DNA from 2 places in the Mesorhizobium sp. CNPSo 4689 genome. Region 1 is predicted to be linked to the other one. Evidence: predicted binding sites of a transcription regulator. Region 1 holds the regulator's gene; the other holds the start of a gene.
The links. The regulator HrcA, encoded in region 1, represses chaperone genes, less so after heat shock. The targets are predictions, from matches to a motif close to GTTAGCACTCNCNNNNNGNGAGTGCTAAC.
Positions count from the first base shown of each region.

Region 1 (3,475 bases):
CAGGCTGACCAGGCGCTGGATGCCCTTCTTGGCCAGGCCCATCAGCGCGGCGAACTGGTCTTCCGAGAAGGGTTCGCCCTCGGCCGTGCCCTGGATCTCGACGATGCCGCCCTTGCCGGTCATGACGAAATTGGCGTCGGTGCCGGCGGAAGAATCCTCGATATAGTCGAGGTCGATGACCGGCTGGCCGTCATGGATGCCGCAGGAAATCGCCGCGACATGGTCCTTCAGCACCTTGGCGACGCTGGCCATCTGCCGCGCTTCCATCCAGCGCAGGCAATCGTAAAGCGCCACCCAGCCGCCGGTGATCGAGGCGGTGCGGGTGCCGCCATCGGCCTGGATGACGTCGCAGTCGACGGTGATCTGCTGCTCGCCCAGCGCCTGCAGGTCGACCACGGCGCGCAAGGAACGGCCGATCAGCCGCTGGATTTCCAGCGTGCGGCCGCCTTGCTTGCCGGCGGAAGCCTCGCGGCGCATACGCTCGCCGGTGGAACGCGGCAGCATGCCGTATTCCGCCGTCACCCAGCCCTTGCCGGAATTGCGCATCCAGGCCGGCACCTTTTCCTCCAGGCTCGCCGTGCACAGGACGTGCGTATCGCCGAACTTCACCAGGCACGAGCCTTCGGCATGTTTGGAGACGCCGCGCTCGAAGGAGATGGCGCGCATTTCGTCGGCTTGGCGTTTGGAGGGGCGCATTCAGGCCTCTTTCTTCTGGTTTTCCGGAATCGTGGGCGGCTTGTAGACGCATGCGGCCCATGGCGCAAAGGAAAATGGACCGGGTTGCGCGGGCACGGCCTAAGTCTATATTTGAACCGGAGGTTTTTGGCCCGAATGACCAAGGCAGTCGATCCCGCGTCGCAGTCGCCGGTGCTCCAGTCACTGGATATGCGTTCGCGCGACATTTTTCGGCGCATCGTCGATTCCTATCTGAGGGATGGCGAGCCGGTCGGTTCGCGCAGCCTGTCGCGCATCCTGCCGTCGTCGCTGTCGCCGGCCACCATCCGCAACGTGATGAGCGACCTCGAACATCTCGGCCTGATCTATGCGCCGCATATCTCGGCTGGCCGCTTGCCGACCCAGACCGGCCTGCGCTTCTTCGTCGACGCCTTCATGGAGCTTGGCGACCTTTCCGACGAGGAGCGCCGCATCATCGAGGCGCAGGTGCGCGCCTCCGGCTCGGGCGCGACGCTGGAGCAAATGCTGACCGAGGCCAGCCAGATGCTGTCGGGCATGTCGCGCGGCGCTGGCCTGGTGCTCGCCGCCAAGAACGAGGTAGCGCTCAAGCACATCGAATTCATCCAGCTCGAGCCGACCAAGGCGCTGGCCGTGCTGGTGTCGCAGAACGGCGATGTCGAGAACCGCGTCGTCGACCTGCCCGCCGGCATCACCGTCTCGCAATTGCACGAGGCCTCGAACTTCCTCAACGCCCATATCCGTGGCCGCACGCTGGCCGAGGCGCGCATCGAGATCGCCCGCATCAAGGAAGAGACCAGGGCAGCCCTCGACACGCTGTCGCAGGACCTGGTCGAGAAGGGTCTGGCGGTGTGGGCCGGCGCCGACAGTGGCCTGCCGGCGCGTCTTATCGTGCGCGGGCGCGCCAATCTCTTGGAAAACGTCACCGCCCAGGCCGACATCGAGTTGCTGCGCCATCTGTTCGAGGACTTGGAGACGCAGGACGGGCTGGTCCAGCTGCTCGACCTTGCCGAGGAAGGACCGGGCGTGCGCATCTTCATCGGCTCGGAAAACAAGCTGTTTTCGCTGTCCGGCTCGTCGCTGGTCGTCGCGCCCTACCGCGACAAGGACGCCCGCGTCGTCGGTGCACTCGGCGTCATCGGCCCGACGCGCCTGAACTACGCCCGCATAGTGCCGATGGTCGACTATACGGCGCAGCTTATTTCGCGCATGCTGCGCTAGGTGAATTGGTATTCAGGTGAGGCCGGCCTGCAAACGCGGGTCGAAAACCACCATGTTGGTCGCTTCGCGCCCGTCTTCGACTCCGGTGCTGACCCGAATCTCAACACACCTTGGAAGAAACAGGCGGCCGAGGAGAAAAAGAATGGCGTTGGAATCGCTAAAAGCCCAGATCAGCCTGTTGCTCGAGGAAATGGTCAACCAGCCCGAGGACCAGCACGAAGTACAGGAGCAGCTGCGCGAAAAGCTGAGGGAGCTGCGCGCCATGGGCCTGCCGCTGCCGGCCGATCTCGTTGAACTGGAAAAGCGTCTCGACGACGATTTCTACGCTGCCGGGACCTGAACCGGCGATCCTTCAAATCCCTATGTGCCGAGGCCCTGCTCGGAACAAGCAGGCGGGTCTGCCCGTTTCGCTGGTCAAGGTGATCCGGAGACTACAATGATCCGATTGTTCGGTCCGGCGGTCGTTGTCGCGGCTCTGTTTGTCGCCACCACCAGCTTCGCGCAGCAGGCGGACCAGCCGGTGCTGACGGGGAAAGCCGCCTTCGGCGACTGGAAGGCCGACAGGCCGGGGGTGCGTCGATTGATCAGGCCTGATGATATGCTGGCCCCTTACCTCACCGAATCCGCGTCCAACGGAGCCGGCCTGGCCGACCGTCCCGAAGACGCCAAGCCAATTCTGCCGCCGGGCTTTTCGGTAGAGCTGATTGCCTCCGGCATCGACAGTCCGCGTGTCGTACGCGTCGCCCCGAACGGCGACCTCTTCGTCGCCGACAGCAAGGCAAACCAGATACGCGTCTACCGTCTCACCGAGGGCAGCGCCAAGCCTGCCGAGGAAACCACCTTTGCCAAAGGCCTCAACCGGCCCTACGGCATCGCCTTCTACCCGCCGGGCGACAAGCCGCAATGGGTCTATGTCGCCAACAGCAACAGCGTCGTGCGCTTTGCCTATCGCGACGGCGACCTGAAGGCCGCCGGCGAGCCGGAGTCCATTGTCGCCGACATCCCCTCCAGCCACCACTGGACCCGCGACATCGCCTTCTCGCCCGACGGCAAGACGCTCTATCTGTCGGTCGGCTCCGGCTCGAATGTTGCCGAGGGTATCGGCAAGGAACCGGAGGGCGGGCTCGAGCCATGGGTGAAATCGCAGCCGCTGGGCGCGGTCTGGGGCTCCGAGCAAGGCCGCGCCGATGTTCTTGCCTTCGATCCCGACGGCAAGAACCGACGCAGCTTCGCCACCGGGCTGCGCAACTGTTCCGGCATGACCGTTCAGCCAGCCACAGGCGCGCTCTGGTGCGTCGTCAACGAGCGCGACGAACTCGGCGACAATGTCCCGTTCGAATATGCGACGACGGTCAAGGATGGCGGCTTCTATGGCTGGCCCTGGTATTACATCGGCAACAACGAGGATCCGCGCCACCAGGGCGAGCGTCCCGACCTCGCCGGCAAGGTGACCGTGCCCGACGTGCTGATGCAGGCGCATTCGGCGCCGCTCAACATCGCCTTCTATGCCGGCAACAGCTTCCCCGCCGAGTATCAGGGCGATGCCTTCGTCGCCCTGCAC
Region 1 is NZ_JBWLUZ010000030.1:39,692-43,166, reverse strand. Features, by position in the region: gene rph (ribonuclease PH) at 1-696, opposite strand, end outside; gene hrcA (heat-inducible transcriptional repressor HrcA) at 832-1,914, shown strand; gene AC04SI_RS26665 (hypothetical protein) at 2,057-2,254, shown strand; gene AC04SI_RS26660 (PQQ-dependent sugar dehydrogenase) at 2,351-3,475, shown strand, end outside.

Region 2 (3,475 bases), on a different contig from region 1:
ACGCGCAGTTACGGCTGTTTCTTTGATCGACCTCAGGGATCCAGCTTCGGCGCCAAGATCTCGACCAGCCAGTCGACGAACACCCTGACCCGCGGCGACAACTGCCGGCTGCGCGGATAGAGAACCGAAATCGGTGTCGCTGTCGGCGGGTAGTCGGAGAGCACCTCGACCAGCCTGCCCGCGGCAAGATCCTCGGCGAAACGAAGCCGCGGTGCCTGGTAGAGGCCGAAGCCGAGCCGCACCAGAGTGGCGCTGGTGTCGGAATTGGCCACGGTGACCAGCGACGGCAGGACGATCTCGCGGACCTTGCCGTCGACCATGAACTCCAACGGCATTACCTGTCCGGTGCGCGAGGAGACAAAACCGATCGTCCTGTGCCCGGCAAGATCGTCGAGAGAGCGCGGCACGCCGTGGCGCTCGAGATAGGCGGGGCTGGCGACGGTGATCTCGCGCGCGGTGCCCAGCCGGCGCACGATCATGTCGCTGTCGGGAAGCACGCCGGCGCGGATCACGCAGTCGACGCCTTCGCGCACCAGATCCACCAGACGATCCCCCTCGCCTATGTGCACGGTCAGACCCGGATGGCGGGCGAGCAGCGCCGGCAGCTCCGGCAGGATGAAGGTGCGCGCCATATGGCCGTTGACGTCGACGCGCAGCCGCCCCCGAACCTCGTTCGCGCCGAAGCCGCCTTCGGCATCCTCGATGTCGGCCAGGATGCCGGTGCAGCGCTGATAATAGGCCTCGCCATCGAGTGTCGTGGTGACGTGGCGGGTGGTCCGCCGCAGGAGTTGCACGCCCAATCGTTCCTCGAGTTGCTTGATCGCGGAGGTAGCGGTGGAGCGCGGCAATCCGAGATCGGCGGCGGCGGCCGTGAAGCTGCGCCGCTCCACGACGCGGGTGAACAGGCGCATGCTATCGAGCTTGTCCATTTTTTTCGATTGTTCGTCTTTTTTGAATAGAGAAGGCATTTATTGCCTGATTATATCCGCCAGACGGGAGAATAAATAGATGCCATCGCAAATCGATGGAGACGACCATGACCAAGACCAATCGCCCGATAGCCCTGATCACCGGCGGCAGCCGTGGATTGGGACGCAACACCGCGCTCAGCCTCGCCCGCAAGGGCGTCGACCTGGTGATTACCTACCGCTCCCGCGCGGATGAGGCCCAGGCGGCCGTCGCGGAGATCGAGGCGGCGGGCGGCCGCGCCGCGGCGCTGCAACTCGATACGGGCACGGTCGCAACCTTCCCGGCCTTCGTCGAGGTGCTGGAGCGCACGCTGCGCGAGACCTGGCAGCGCGACCAGTTCGACTTCCTCGTCAACAATGCCGGCACCGGCCTGCGCAAGACCATCGCCGAGACGACCGAAGAGGAATTCGACACGCTGGTGAACATCCACCTCAAGGGCGTATTCTTCCTCACCCAGGCGCTGCTGCCGCTGATCGCGGATGGTGGCCGCATCATCAATGTGTCGAGCGGGTTGGCGCGCTTCTCGGTCCCCGGCTCATCTGCTTATGCGATGATGAAGGGCGGCATCGAGGTGTTCACGCGCTATCTCGCCAAGGAACTCGGCGCCCGCCACATCACCGCCAACACAGTAGCACCCGGCGCGATCGCAACCGACTTCAACGGCGGCCATGTGCGCGACGACGCCGAGATCAACCGCATGGTGGCAGGCGTCACCGCGCTCGGCCGCGCCGGCGTGCCCGACGATATCGGCCCGATGATCGCCTCGCTGCTGTCGGACGACAGCCGCTGGGTCAACGCCCAACGCATCGAAGTGTCGGGCGGCATGAACATTTAGCCAGGCACCTCATCTTCCCACGCCGATCCTGGGCGGCGCAGCGGGCATTTTTCGTGGCCAAAGCCAATAGCAATCGGCGCGTTCCAAAACCGGGCGACTGCTCAAACAAAATTTCGCGCCATTGCGCCCTCTCGCGCGCCTTGACTCTCGCCAGCCAGCAGCCTATTTCACCGGCACGTTAGCACTCGCCATTGGTGAGTGCTAACCAAGGGTCCGGCGCTGCCGGGCTTGGTTTGTCCGGCTTCGCCGGACGGAGGAACAGTTCTCACCGTTCTCATTTCGAGGAAGAAAAAATGGCAAAGTCGAAGTTCCGCCCGCTTCATGACCGCGTGGTCGTTCGCCGGGTTGAATCCGAATCCAAGACGGCCGGCGGGATCATCATCCCGGATACGGCGAAGGAAAAGCCGCAGGAAGGCGAGATCATCGCCGTCGGTTCCGGCGCCCGCGACGAAGCCGGCAAGCTCGTCCCCCTGGACGTCAAGGCTGGCGACCGCATCCTGTTCGGCAAGTGGTCGGGCACCGAAGTCAAGCTCAATGGCGAAGACCTTCTGATCATGAAGGAATCCGACATCATGGGCATCATCGGCTGAATATCGGCCTCACCGTCATCTAAATCTGCGGGCTCGATCAAAGCCCCTGCCAGGAGCTAAACATGGCTGCCAAAGAAGTAAAATTCTCCCGCGACGCCCGTGAGCGCATGCTGCGCGGCGTCAACATCCTCGCCGACGCGGTGAAGGTCACGCTCGGCCCCAAGGGCCGCAACGTCGTCATCGACAAGTCGTTCGGCGCCCCGCGCATCACCAAGGACGGCGTCACCGTCGCCAAGGAAATCGAACTTGAGGACAAGTTCGAGAACATGGGCGCGCAGATGGTCCGCGAAGTTGCTTCGAAGACCAACGACATCGCCGGCGACGGCACCACGACCGCGACGGTTCTCGCGCAGTCGATCGTCCAGGAAGGTCACAAGGCGGTTGCCGCCGGCATGAACCCGATGGACCTGAAGCGCGGCATCGACCTCGCCGTCACCGAAGTCGTCGTGGCGCTCGGCAAGGCCGCCAAGAAGATCAAGACCTCCGAGGAAGTCGCCCAGGTCGGCACGATCTCGGCCAATGGCGACGAGTCGGTCGGCGCCATGATCGCCGAAGCGATGCAGAAGGTCGGCAACGAGGGCGTCATCACGGTCGAGGAAGCCAAGACCGCCGAGACCGAACTCGAAGTCGTCGAAGGCATGCAGTTCGACCGCGGCTACCTGTCGCCCTACTTCGTCACCAACGCCGACAAGATGGTTGCCGATCTCGAGGACGCCTACATCCTGCTCCACGAGAAGAAGCTCTCCAACCTACAGGCGATGCTGCCGGTCCTCGAGGCCGTCGTGCAGACCTCCAAGCCGCTGCTCATCATCTCGGAAGACGTCGAAGGCGAGGCTCTGGCCACGCTGGTCGTCAACAAGCTGCGTGGCGGCCTGAAGATCGCCGCCGTCAAGGCGCCGGGCTTCGGTGATCGCCGCAAGGCCATGCTGGAAGACATCGCCATCCTCACCGGTGGCCAGGTCATCTCGGAAGACCTCGGCATCAAGCTCGAGAATGTCGGCCTCAACATGCTCGGCCGCGCCAAGAAGGTGTCGATCTCCAAGGAGAACACCACCATCGTCGACGGCGCCGGCAAGAAGGC
Region 2 is NZ_JBWLUZ010000042.1:12,039-15,513, forward strand. Features, by position in the region: gene AC04SI_RS29560 (TetR/AcrR family transcriptional regulator) at 1-26, shown strand, start outside; gene AC04SI_RS29565 (LysR family transcriptional regulator) at 33-929, opposite strand; gene AC04SI_RS29570 (SDR family NAD(P)-dependent oxidoreductase) at 1,037-1,804, shown strand; gene groES (co-chaperone GroES) at 2,098-2,394, shown strand; gene groL (chaperonin GroEL) at 2,457-3,475, shown strand, end outside.
Region 2: groES (co-chaperone GroES) is a predicted target of HrcA. The motif match lies at 1,982-2,010, and genes of this name have one in related genera.